DNA from 2 places in the Mycobacterium simiae genome. Region 1 is predicted to be linked to the other one. Evidence: riboswitches for the same ligand, from Rfam matches in the RefSeq annotation. Region 1 holds a riboswitch; the other holds the start of a gene.
The links. A riboswitch is a leader RNA that binds a small molecule or an ion and turns the genes downstream of it on or off. The one in region 1 is predicted to bind cobalamin.
Positions count from the first base shown of each region.

Region 2: it holds a riboswitch for cobalamin, as region 1 does, so the genes downstream of both, G6N33_RS02605 ((2Fe-2S)-binding protein) here and metE (5-methyltetrahydropteroyltriglutamate--homocysteine S-methyltransferase) in region 1, are expected to answer to the same signal.

Region 1 covers NZ_AP022568.1:3,980,461-3,986,664, forward strand. Annotated here, with positions in the region: gene G6N33_RS18710 (DUF3556 domain-containing protein) at 1-804, shown strand, start outside; gene metE (5-methyltetrahydropteroyltriglutamate--homocysteine S-methyltransferase) at 801-3,101, opposite strand; cobalamin riboswitch at 3,252-3,442, opposite strand; gene G6N33_RS18720 (NAD(P)H-binding protein) at 3,495-4,136, opposite strand; gene G6N33_RS18725 (TetR/AcrR family transcriptional regulator) at 4,168-4,728, opposite strand; gene G6N33_RS18730 (TrpB-like pyridoxal phosphate-dependent enzyme) at 4,829-6,100, opposite strand.
Region 2 covers NZ_AP022568.1:569,989-576,192, reverse strand. Annotated here, with positions in the region: gene G6N33_RS02615 (glycosyltransferase) at 1-888, shown strand, start outside; gene G6N33_RS02610 (DUF3046 domain-containing protein) at 928-1,122, shown strand; gene G6N33_RS02605 ((2Fe-2S)-binding protein) at 1,145-1,828, opposite strand; cobalamin riboswitch at 1,872-2,001, opposite strand; gene recA (recombinase RecA) at 2,159-3,199, shown strand; gene recX (recombination regulator RecX) at 3,165-3,695, shown strand; gene miaB (tRNA (N6-isopentenyl adenosine(37)-C2)-methylthiotransferase MiaB) at 3,753-5,279, shown strand; gene G6N33_RS02585 (Rv2732c family membrane protein) at 5,276-5,899, shown strand; gene G6N33_RS02580 (DUF349 domain-containing protein) at 5,896-6,204, opposite strand, start outside.

The DNA of each region.
Region 1 (6,204 bases):
CTGACCGCCATCCCGATGGGTGTGCCGCTGGAGTGGAACGTGTTCATGATCTTCGGCGTACTCGCGCTGTTCGTCGGGCACGTCCATACCGGGCTGACCGCGCTGAAAAACCCGGTGCCGGTGGCGATTTTCATCTCGTTGCTCGCGGGAATCGTAATCTTGGGCAACCTGTTTCCCCGCAAGATCTCATTTCTATCCGGCATGCGGTACTACGCGGGCAACTGGGACACCACGCTGTGGTGCATCAAGCCGTCGGCGGACAAGAAGATCAACCACAACATCGTCTCGATCGCCAGCATGCCGGCGGCCCAGCTGGAGCGGGTATACGGCAAGGAACGCGCGCAGATCCCGATGTATCTCGGATATGCGTTCCGCGCCATGAACACTCACGGTCGGGCGCTATTCACGTTGGCACACCGGGCGATGGCCGGCCAGAACGAGGACGATTACGTCATCACCGACGGTGAGCGGATCTGTAGCACCGCCGTCGGGTGGAACTTCGGCGACGGACATATGCACAACGAGCAGCTGATCGCCGCAATGCAGCAGCGCTGCGGCTTTCTGTCCGGCGAGGTGCGGGTGGTGCTACTTGACGCGCAGCCGATCCACAAGCAGACCCAGACCTACCGGCTGGTGGACGCCGCGACCGGCGAATTCGAGCGGGGCATCGTCAAGGTCGCCGACATGGTGACCCGCCAGCCCTGGGCCGACGACGTGCCGGTCCAGGTGCTGACGGACACCGGTGCGCAGCCCTCACCCTCCACTTCCGTCGACGACGCACGCGAAGAGGCGCGCGAGGACTAGGCGCCCGCGCGGACCTCCCGGGCGGCGGCGACCATGTTGTGCAGCGACGCCTTCACCTCGTCGGGGTTGCGGGTCTTCAGCCCGCAGTCGGGGTTGACCCACAGCCGTTCGGCGGGCACCGCCCGCAGCGCGGCGCGCAATGACTCGGCCATTTCCGAGGTGCTGGGCACCCGCGGGGAATGGATGTCGTAGACGCCCGGGCCCACGCTGTTGGCGAAGCCGACCGCGTTCAGGTCGTCCAGCACCTCCATGTGTGAGCGGGCCGCCTCGATGGACGTCACGTCGGCGTCCAGGTCGGCGATCGCGCCGATCACGTCGCCGAATTCCGAGTAGCACAGGTGCGTGTGGATTTGGGTGGAGTCGGCGACGCCGGAGGTGGCCAACCGGAAAGATCCGACAGCCCAACGCAAATACTCCTCTTGGTCGGACCGGCGCAGCGGCAACAGCTCGCGCAGCGCCGGCTCGTCGACCTGGATGACCGCGATGCCGGCGGCCTCCAAATCCACCGTCTCCTCGCGAATCGCCAGGGCGACCTGATGCGCGGTGTCAGCCAGCGGCTGGTCGTCGCGGACGAACGACCAGGCCAGGATTGTCACCGGCCCGGTCAACATGCCCTTGACCGGTTTGTCGGTCAGCGACTGCGCGTACTGAGCCCACTGCACCGTCATCGGATGCCGGCGCATCACGTCGCCGTACAGCACCGGCGGCCGCACACAGCGGCTGCCGTAAGACTGCACCCAGCCGTTCTTGGTCGCGAAAAAGCCGTCCAGTTGCTCGGCGAAGTACTGCACCATGTCGTTGCGTTCGGGCTCCCCGTGCACCAGCACGTCGAGTCCGAGCTCCTCTTGCAGCTTGATGACGTCGGCGATCTCCTGCTTCATCCTGCGGTCGTACTCGGTCTCGTCGATGTCGCCGGCGACCAGAGCGGCGCGAGCCTTACGGATCTCGACCGTTTGCGGGAAGGATCCGATCGTGGTGGTCGGCAGCGGCGGCAGGTGCAGGCGTTCGTCTTGGTTGGCGCGGCGTTGCGCCGCGTCACCGCGGTGCGTGCCGGAGGCGAGGATCGAGTCGATCCGGGCCCGCAGCTCATCGTCGTGCAGCCGAGGGTCCTTCCGGCGCGAGGCCACCGCCGCGTTGGAGGCCGCGATCTCGTCGGCGATCTCCTTTGACAAGGTGTCGCGCCCCTGGTGCAGGGCGCGGGCCAGCGTCACCACCTCGCCGACCTTCTCCTGCCCAAACGCCAGCCAGCTGCGCAGCGCATCGTCGAGCCCGGTCTCGGGCTGCAGCGAGTAGGGCACATGCAGGGTCGAACAGGATGTCGAGACCGCGACGTGGGCCACCGAATCCCGCAGCACCGCAAGCTTGCCCAGCGCCGCTTCGAGATCGGTACGCCAGATATTGCGCCCGTCGACGACACCGGCCACCAGCGTCTTGCTGGCGAGCTCGGGCACCCCCGCGACCGCGGTGTCCGCCCCGTACACGAGATCGACACCGATCGCCTCGACGGGGGTACGGGCCAGCGCGGCCAGCGAATCGCCCGGATCGCCGAAGTACGTGGCGACGTAGATGGCGGGCCGATTGCTGACCCTGCCGAGCGCGTTGTAGACCGCTTCGGCCAGCGCGGGCGCATCGGGAGAGATGTCGGTGACCAAGGCCGGCTCATCGATTTGCACCCACTGCGCACCTCCAACAGACGGGTCTGCGAGCAGCGACAGCAGCTCGGAATAGATGCCCACCAGCTCCTGCAAGCGCTCGATCGGTGCGCCGCCACCCCGAACATCATTGACGGCCTTGCTCAGCAACAGGAACGTGATAGGCCCGATGACGACCGGGCGCGCGGGAATCCCTTGGTCGAGAGCCTCTTTCAGTTCGGAGAGCACCTTGTCTGGGTTCAGCGTGAACTTCGTTGCCGGTTCGATCTCGGGAACGATGTAGTGATAGTTGGTGTCGAACCATTTGGTCATTTCCAGCGGTGCGACATCTTGGTTGCCGCGCGCGGCGGCGAAGTAGCGATCCAGATCATCGGGGACCTGCGCGGCCCGGGCCGGCAACGCGCCCAGCATGACCGCGGTGTCGAGCACCTGGTCGTAGTAGGAAAAGGTGTTGACCGGCACCGAGTCCAGGCCGGCATCGACCAGCCCCTTCCAGGTGTCGCGGCGCAGCGCTGCGGCCACGTTTTCCAGGTCGGCCCGGCTGGTGCGTCCGGCCCAGTAGCCTTCGGTCGCGCGCTTGAGTTCGCGTTTCGGTCCAATGCGCGGCGAGCCGACAACCGTGGCGGTGAATGCTTGAGCGGTCACAATATTCGTCCTTCGATCGGCGTGGTGGTCACCGCCGGCGGACGTGCAGCCGATCCGTAGCGGAGCGCACCCCATCTTCGTAGAGGTACTAACCCGCCAACGGGTGCAGCCAAACGCCCATTCCTCGAGGCGATGAGCCGCCGGGCGCGGCGCGCCCGGCACAACTGGCAGGTCTCCGGACTCGCAGGCGCGCACCCGGGGGCGCTCCTACTGGCCGTCGCTTCCCAGTCATCTCGACCAGTGCTTGTGACGGCGGTCGTTCCTGCATACCGTTGCGGGACAGTCCCGGATTCTCACCGGGTTCCCTCTCGCGAAGCGCGACCAACCTTTGCCTCGCTCGATGCCCGCGCCGCGGGCGCGGCGCGTGCAGACCAGCTGCGCGATGCAGTTTAGTCAGCCCGCCACCGCCTGTGCGATCGGGATGTCGCCGTTGTTGAATTCGATGGTCCGCCGGATGGTCGAATCGTCGGCCAGCGCCGCGGCGGCAACGAGCGCGACGTCGGCCCGGGACACCTCGCCCTTTCCTTCTCCGAGCACAATCTCGCCCGTCGGCGGCTCCAGCGTCAGCCGGCCGGGACCCAGAATCGTCCAATCCAGGTCACTGTCGCGCAGATGAGCATCCGCGGCGGCCTTGGCCTCGGCGTAGGCGAAGAACGGGTTATCCTGTGGCACACCGTGATCCGGCCCAGCGCCGAAGTAGGACACCATCACAAACCGCGTGACGCCGGCCTGCGCGGCGGCGGCGATAACCCGGACCGCCGCGTCCCGGTCGACGGCGTAGGTCCGCGCCGGGTTGCCGCCCCCGGCCCCGGCCGCGAAGACGACCGCGTCATGCCCGGCCAGCAGGTCGGCCAGCGCGTCGGTGTCGAGCTGTTCGATGTCGGCCACCACCGGCTCGGCGCCGGTGGCGGCGACGTCGTCGGAGTGATCGGGATTGCGGAAGACGGAGCTCACCTGGTCATTACGGTCGGTCAGGATGCGAGCCAGCTGCAGGGCGACCTTGCCGTGGCCGCCGATGACGATGATCCGTGCCATGTGTCCGACGGTACGCGTTGCGGCGGCCGGGTCAGCTAGCTCGCAGTCCCTCGATGGCGAGGTCCATGATTCGTTTGGCTTGCCGCTTTCCCGCTGCCCCTTCGCCGACCCGCCACAGAAAACTCATCAGCAGCAGTACATCAGCGGGGTCGAGGTCGGGCCGCAGCGAGCCGTCGGTCTTGCAGGCATCGAGCAGCTGACCGACCGCGGCGACAACGGGTGCGTACGTTTCGTCGATCGCATGCTGCAGCGCCGCACTGTTGAGTGCGTCGCCCAAACCGTGTTTGAGACGGACATAGTCGGCGAGGTTGAGAAACCACAAGCGGAACGCCTCCAACGGCGCGCGAGACCGCAGCAGTTTGGGGACCGATCCCACGAGTCGTTGGACGTCGTGCCGGTATACCGCCAGGACCAACGCTTCGCGGGTGGGGAAGTGGCGATATAGGGTTCCCGCCCCGACGCCCGCGCGTTTGGCGATCTCGTTGAGTGAGGTCGCTCCCGACTCCGTGAAGGCGTCGTGCGCCACTTCAATGATGTGCTCTCGGTTACGTAGGGCGTCGGCGCGGATGCGCGTGTCGGCCTCGTCCGCCACAGGTCGACACCTCCTTTGGTCGCCGGAAACGCTGCGCTGCCGTGTCGAGCATAAGTGGAGATCATTCCGGTTCGATCACCATGCTTGCCGGCTTGTGCCATCATTCGTCGGGCAGACGGTCGTGAAAGTAGTCGTCGTAGGCGGCCAAGTCGAGTAGGCCATGGCCGGAATAGTTGAACAGGATGACGGTCTGCTGCTGCGTACGTCGCGCGGCCAGCGCGGTGTCGATTACGCCCCGAATAGCATGCGCGGTCTCCGGCGCCGGGATCATGCCTTCGGCGCGTGCGAACCGCACGGCCGCCTCGAGCACGGAGGCCTGCGGGTAGGCAACCGCTTCAATCCAGTGGTGTTGCACAAGATTGGACACGATCGGCGCCGCACCGTGGTAGCGCAAGCCCCCGGCGTGGGTGGCCGGCGGAATGAAGTCACGTCCGATCGTGTGCATCCACAGTCGCGGCGTGAGACCGGCGCTGTCACCGGAGTCGTACCGCAACATGCCTTCTGTCAGCGACGGACAGGACTGCGGTTCGACCGCTATTAGGCGAGGCCTGTTCGCTTCGGGGGCGTGCGGTTGCAGAAACGGCAGGGCGAGGCCGGCGAAATTCGAGCCCCCGCCGCACGCCGCGACGATGACATCCGGATCCGTCTCACCCGCGAGCTCCAGTTGCTGCTTGGCCTCCAGCCCAATGACCGTCTGATGCAACAGCACGTGGTTCAGCACGGATCCGAGCGCATAGTGCGTATCCGGACGCAATAACGCCTCTTCGACGGCTTCACTGATCGCGATCCCCAGGGAACCGGGGCTGTCCGGATGCTGTTGCCTGACCGCGCGCCCTGCGTCGGTGGTCGCAGACGGACTTGCAATCACCTCGGCACCCCATGTCTCCATCAGGATGCGGCGGTACGGCTTCTGCCGGTGTGATGCGGCGACCATAAAGACGTGACAATCCAAGCCGAGCAGTTGGCACGCCATCGACAGGGCGCTGCCCCACTGTCCGGCACCGGTCTCGGTGGTGATCCGCCGAATGCCTTCCGCCTTGTTGTAGTACGCCTGGGCGACGGCAGTATTCGACTTGTGTGAGCCGGCAGGCGATACCGACTCGTCCTTGAAGTAGATCCGGGCCGGCGTGTCCAGACACCGTTCGAGCCGTCTGGCTCGCACCAATGGCGTTGGACGCCATAGCCTTAAGATGTCGAGCACTGGACCCGGCATATCTATCCAGCTTTCGGCGGACGTCTCTTGGTCGATCAGGGCGGCGGGAAACAACTCAGCGAGATCTGCGGGGTCGACTTCGCGTTCGAGGATCGGATGCCGCGGTGCTGCGAGCGGTGCAGGTAGGCAGGACAGGACATTGAACCATGCGGAGGGCATCTGTTCAGGTTTCAACACATAACGCAACGAGTTGTCTCCTCTCGAGTGAAGGCGTGAGAGCGCAGCCGGCAGGGGCATGGGATCACTCGACGGATCACCAACCG
Region 2 (6,204 bases), 2.4 Mb from region 1:
TCCGACGTGATCACCGCCGGCGGCGGCATGGCCGCCGAGTTGCTGGGCGTCCCATGGATCGAGCTCAACCCGCATCCGCTGTACCTGCCATCGAAAGGGCTGCCGCCGATCGGCAGCGGGCTGGCGCCCGGCACCGGTATCCGCGGCCGGTTGCGCGATGCCACCATGCGCGCCCTGACGGCGCGGTCGTGGCGGACCGGGCTGCGGCAGCGGGAGCTGGCACGCGCCGAGATCGGTCTGCCCGTCCGCGACCCCGGGCCGCTGCGCCGGCTGATCGCCACCCTGCCGGCGCTGGAGGTGCCCCGCCCGGACTGGCCGGCCGAGGCCGTCGTGGTGGGTCCGCTGCACTTCGAGCCGACCGACCGCATCCTGGAGGTCCCCGACGGTTCGGGCCCGGTCGTGGTCGTCGCGCCGTCAACCGCGTTGATCGGGACTGAAGGTCTGGCCGAAGTCGCGCTGGCGTGCTTGACGCCGGGGCAGACGTTGCCGGCCGGGTCGCGACTGCTGGTGTCGCGCCTGGGCGGAGCCGAGCTGACCGTGCCCCCCTGGGCCACGGTCGGGCTGGGACGCCAGGACGCACTGTTGGCGCATGCCGACGTGGTGATCTGCGGCGGGGGCCACGGCATGGTCGCCAAAACGCTGCTGGCCGGCGTGCCGCTGGTGGTGGTGCCCGGCGGTGGCGATCAATGGGAGATCGCCAACCGGGTGTCCCGGCAGGGCAGCGCGCGGCTGATTCGCCCATTGACCGCCGAGGCGCTGGTGGCAGCCGTCGGCGACGTCTTGTCGTCACCCCGCTACCGCGGTGCCGCACGCACCGCGGCGGCCGGCATCCGCCAGGTCGACGACCCGGTGCGGGTCTGCCATCAGGCGCTGGCCCGGGCGGGCTGAAAAGTCTCGGGATGTTGGCTGCCCAGTATGTTGGCTGATGTGCGTCTGACGGAGTTCAACGAGCGAGTGGTGTTGCGGTTCGGCGCCGCGTACGGCGCATCGGTGCTGGTGGACCACGTATTGGCGGGCTTCGGCGGCCGCACCGCCGCGCAGGCGATCGAGGACGGCATCGAACCCCGTGAGGTTTGGCGGGCGTTGTGCGCCGACTTCGACGTGCCCCGCGACCAGTGGTGAGACCGCCGGCTCAGCCGCGGGTTCACCAGCGGGCCGGCCCGCGCGCCCGAAACACGCAGTCGGCGCAGACGGATCGCCCCGGCAGCCGATAGAACAGGCAGCAGCTCGCCCGCCGAAAGCCCAGCTGCGCGTCGGTGATGGCGCCGGTTCCCGACAGCACGCCGGTGTCCAGCAGCGCGCCGGTGATCTGCAGGATCGGGCCGCGCAGGTCGGGCCGCGCGGACAGCAGCGCTCGCGCGGCGCCGACGAGGGCGGACGCGAGGTTGCCGGCTAACAGGGCCGGGGCCAGCTTGACCCGCAACCCGGCCGCGAACGGCTGCATGTGTCGCTGCACCACAGCGCGGTACAGCATCTTCGCCGCAGCGTCGGAGTCCCCGGAGACGGCCCGCCCGACGGGTTCGGGAAGGCGCAGCCGGGCCCCGTCGTCGGCACGTTCGAGGGTTTTCAGGTCCGGGACGACCTGGTGTGCCACCGCGCAGCCCAGCACCGGTGACCACAGCCGGCTGGCGTGGCCCAGATGCACCAGTGAGGCGCCGATCCGCAGATCGCCGGTGCGGTAGCGGCGGGCGGTGGCGTCGATCAAATCGGCGAAGCCGTCGGCGTAGTCCCTGCGGACCGGGTGCCATCCGATCGCGGTGCCGCCCACCGGCAAGGCGAAAAACCCTTTATACGAAGCTATTTGGGCAAGCTCGCCCGAGATGTCCATGCGTGTGCGACCGCCCTCCCCGGGGAGATCCGCCCCGGTGTCTGGTGAGCAGGCGCCGACGGTGAGTATCTGGCTTTCGGGTTCGGATGTGCCCGATCACAGTGGCGGGACCGCACCGGATTCGCACCGGTTTCCTCGAGCTTTCGCGCGGGCCCGTCGTCGCCCTTTTCGATAGCCGATGTTGCCACACGCGCGGCGTGTCGAACTTGAATCGAACAGGTGTTCGGCTACTGTGGGGAGCGCTGAAGCGGAATTGTCGGACCCCGCGCCTAGTGTCACGGCCAACCGACCGAAACAGGTCATCGAACACACTGCTATAGGAGAGGCACCATGACGCAAGCCCCCGACCGCGAGAAGGCTCTCGAACTGGCGATGGCCCAGATCGAAAAGAGCTACGGCAAAGGCTCGGTGATGCGTCTCGGCGACGAGATGCGGCAGCCGATCTCGGTCATTCCGACCGGATCCATAGCACTAGACGTGGCCCTGGGCATCGGCGGCCTGCCGCGCGGCCGGGTCGTGGAGATCTACGGCCCGGAGTCCTCGGGTAAGACGACCGTCGCACTGCATGCGGTGGCTAACGCCCAGGCGGCCGGCGGCGTCGCGGCGTTCATCGACGCCGAGCACGCCCTGGACCCGGATTACGCCAAGAAACTCGGCGTCGACACCGATTCGCTGCTGGTCAGCCAGCCGGACACCGGTGAGCAGGCCCTGGAGATCGCCGACATGCTGATCCGCTCCGGCGCGCTGGACATCCTGGTCATCGACTCGGTGGCCGCACTGGTGCCGCGCGCGGAGCTCGAGGGCGAGATGGGTGACAGCCACGTCGGTCTGCAGGCCCGGCTGATGAGCCAGGCGCTGCGGAAAATGACTGGCGCGCTGAACAATTCGGGGACCACGGCGATCTTCATCAACCAGCTTCGCGAGAAGATCGGGGTGATGTTCGGCAGTCCGGAAACCACCACGGGTGGAAAGGCTTTGAAGTTCTACGCGTCGGTGCGCATGGACGTGCGCCGGATCGAGACGCTCAAGGACGGCACCAACGCGGTGGGTAACCGCACCCGGGTCAAGGTCGTCAAGAACAAGGTGTCGCCGCCGTTCAAGCAGGCCGAGTTCGACATCCTCTACGGCCGGGGTATCAGCCGGGAAGGCTCGCTGATCGACATGGGTGTGGACCAGGGCTTCATCCGCAAGTCCGGTTCCTGGTTCACCTACGAGGGCGAGCAGCTCGGGCAGGGCAAGGAGAACGTCCGCAACTTCCTGATGGAGAACGCCGACATCGCCAACGAGATCGAGAAGAAGATCAAGGAGAAGCTCGGCATTGGCGCGGTGGTGACCGATGATGACGTCCTGCCAGCCCCCGTCGATTTCTGAGCCCACCCGCGACGAGCAGGCGCGTGCGTTGTGCCTGCGCCTGCTCACCGCGAGGTCGCGTACCCGGGCCGAGCTGTCCGGTCAGCTCGCCAAGCGCGGATACCCCGGCGACGTCAGTGCGCGCGTGCTCGATCGGCTGACCGCCGTTGGGCTCGTGGATGACCGGGATTTCGCGGAACAGTGGGTGCGGTCGCGGCATTCCAGGGCGGGAAAAAGCAAGCGCGCGTTGGCTGCCGAGCTGCACACCAAAGGCGTCGCCAAAGAGGTGATCGCCGCGGCGCTGGCCGACATCGACGGCGCCACTGAGCGAGAGCGGGCCGAAGAACTGGTCCGGGCCAAGCTGCGCCGCGAGACGCTGAGCGGCGACAGCAACGATGAGGCGCGGATCACCCGCCGGCTGGTGGGCCTGCTGGCCCGCCGCGGTTACAGCCAGAACCTAGCCTGCGAGGTCGTTCTTGCCGAGCTCGCCGCCGAACGGGAACGCCGTCGGGTCTGACGGGGAGTTCTAGCTGCGGGTTAATCCGCGGGGCACTGGTCGCCGTACCATGGCCCCGTGACTTCGACAGTGGCGCCCGACGCCGCGAGCCCGAGTGGGCCCGCGACGGGATCGGTGCGCACCTATCAGGTCCGCACCTACGGCTGCCAGATGAACGTGCACGACTCCGAGCGACTGGCCGGCCTGCTCGAGGCGGCCGGCTACCAGCGCGCCGCCGACGGAGCTGACGCCGACGTGGTGGTCTTCAACACATGCGCCGTGCGTGAAAACGCCGACAACAAGCTGTATGGCAACCTCAGCCATCTGGCGCCACGCAAGCGGGCCAACCCCGCCATGCAGATCGCCGTCGGTGGCTGTCTGGCGCAAAAGGACCGAGACGCGCTGCTGCGCAAGGCCCCCTGGGTCGACGTCGTCTTCGGCACGCACAACATCGGGTCGCTGCCCACGCTGCTAGACCGGGCCCGGCACAACCGGGCCGCGCAGGTGGAAATCGTCGAGGCGTTGCAGGAGTTCCCGTCGTCATTGCCCAGCGCCCGCGAATCCGCCTACGCGGCTTGGGTTTCCATCTCGGTCGGCTGCAACAACAGCTGCACGTTCTGCATCGTCCCGTCGCTGCGGGGCAAGGAGGTCGACCGCAGCCCGGCCGACATCCTCGCCGAAGTCCGCTCGTTGGTGGACGACGGGGTGCTGGAAGTCACGCTGCTGGGCCAGAACGTCAACGCCTACGGCGTCTCGTTCGCCGACCCCGCGCTGCCCCGCAACCGCGGCGCCTTCGCCGAATTGCTGCGCGCCTGCGGCCGCATCGACGGGTTGGAACGCGTTCGGTTCACCTCGCCGCACCCGGCGGAATTCACCGACGACGTCATCGAGGCGATGGCGCAGACCCCGAACGTCTGCCCCGCCTTGCACATGCCGCTGCAGTCGGGTTCCGACCGGATGCTGCGCGCGATGCGGCGGTCCTACCGCGCCGAGCGTTACCTCGGCATCATCGACCGGGTTCGTGCCGCCATGCCACACGCTGCCATCACCACGGACCTCATCGTCGGCTTCCCCGGCGAAACCGAAGAGGATTTCGCCGCCACCCTCGACGTGGTGCGCCAGGCCCGGTTCGCCGCGGCGTTCACCTTCCAGTACTCGAAACGGCCCGGCACGCCCGCCGCCGAACTCGACGACCAGGTGCCCAAACCCGTTGTACAGCAACGGTATGAGCGACTGATTGCGCTGCAGGAACAGATTTCGCTGGACGGCAATCGCGACCTGATCGGCCGCACCGTGGAATTGCTAGTCGCCACCGGTGAGGGCCGCAAGGACGCGCGCACGGCACGCATGACCGGCCGGGCGCGCGACGGCCGGCTGGTGCACTTCGCCGCCGACCCGTCGGTGCGTCCCGGCGACGTTGTCACCACGACCGTCACCGAGGCCGCCCCACATCACCTGATCGCCGACGCGGGCATCCTGGCCCACCGTCGCACCAAGGCCGGTGACGCTCATGCCGCCGGGCAACGTCCGCGCAGTATCGGCTTGGGTATGCCCGGTGTCGGGCCGGTCGCCACACCAGCAGAAATTTTGGGGTGTTCCCAATGACGAAGAAGCACACCGACTTCGACGCCCTGCGTGCCGAGATCGAGGCCGCGGAGCGCCGCGTCGCCCGCGAATTCGACCCGGGCGCAAGGGCATTGGTCGTTGCGATCCTGGTGTTGGTGCTGTTGGGCTCGTTCATCTTGCCGCACACCGGCTCGGTGCGGGGCTGGGACGTGCTGTTCGGCGGCCACGGCGCGCAGGCGGCCGCGTTGTCGCTGCCGTCAAGGGTCTTCTGTTGGCTGGCACTGGTTTTCGGCGTCGGCTTCTCGATGCTGGCGTTGCTGACCCGGCGCTGGGCGCTGGCCTGGATTGCGCTGGCCGGTTCGTCGCTGGCCAGCGGAACGGGGCTGCTGGCAGTCTGGTCGCGCCAGACCGTCGCCGCCGGTCACCCCGGGCCGGGCGTGGGGCTTTTCCTGGCATGGATCGCCGTGATCCTGCTGACCTTCCACTGGGCCCGCGTGGTGTGGTCGCGAACGATCGTGCAACTCGCGGCCGAGGAAGAGCGCCGCCGCGTCATTGCCGAACAGCAGTCCCGGACCCTGCTGGACACACTCGGCGACCAGGACGGCGCGGTGGACACCGCACCGCCGGATCAACCCGATACCCGCCCCGATACCCGCTAAGACTTGCGGCTCAGCGCCTCGGCGGCCGCCTTCGCCCACTGCCGCCATTGCTCGGCGTTTGCCTGGGCCTCCTGCGCTTCCTTGGTCCGGCCGGCCGTGGCCGCCTTGCGGGCCTGCTGCTCGTAATGCTCGGCGCGGGCGGCGAACTGTTCGGCGCGGGCCTGCGCCTCGGGGTCCGACCGATTCGCGTCGCCGGCGTCGCGCACCTTCTTCTCGATCGCGCGCAGCCGTCGCTCCAGGTCGGCGGACTTCTCCCGGGGGACCTTGCCGATCGCATCCCACTTGTCGGCGATCGCACGCAGTGC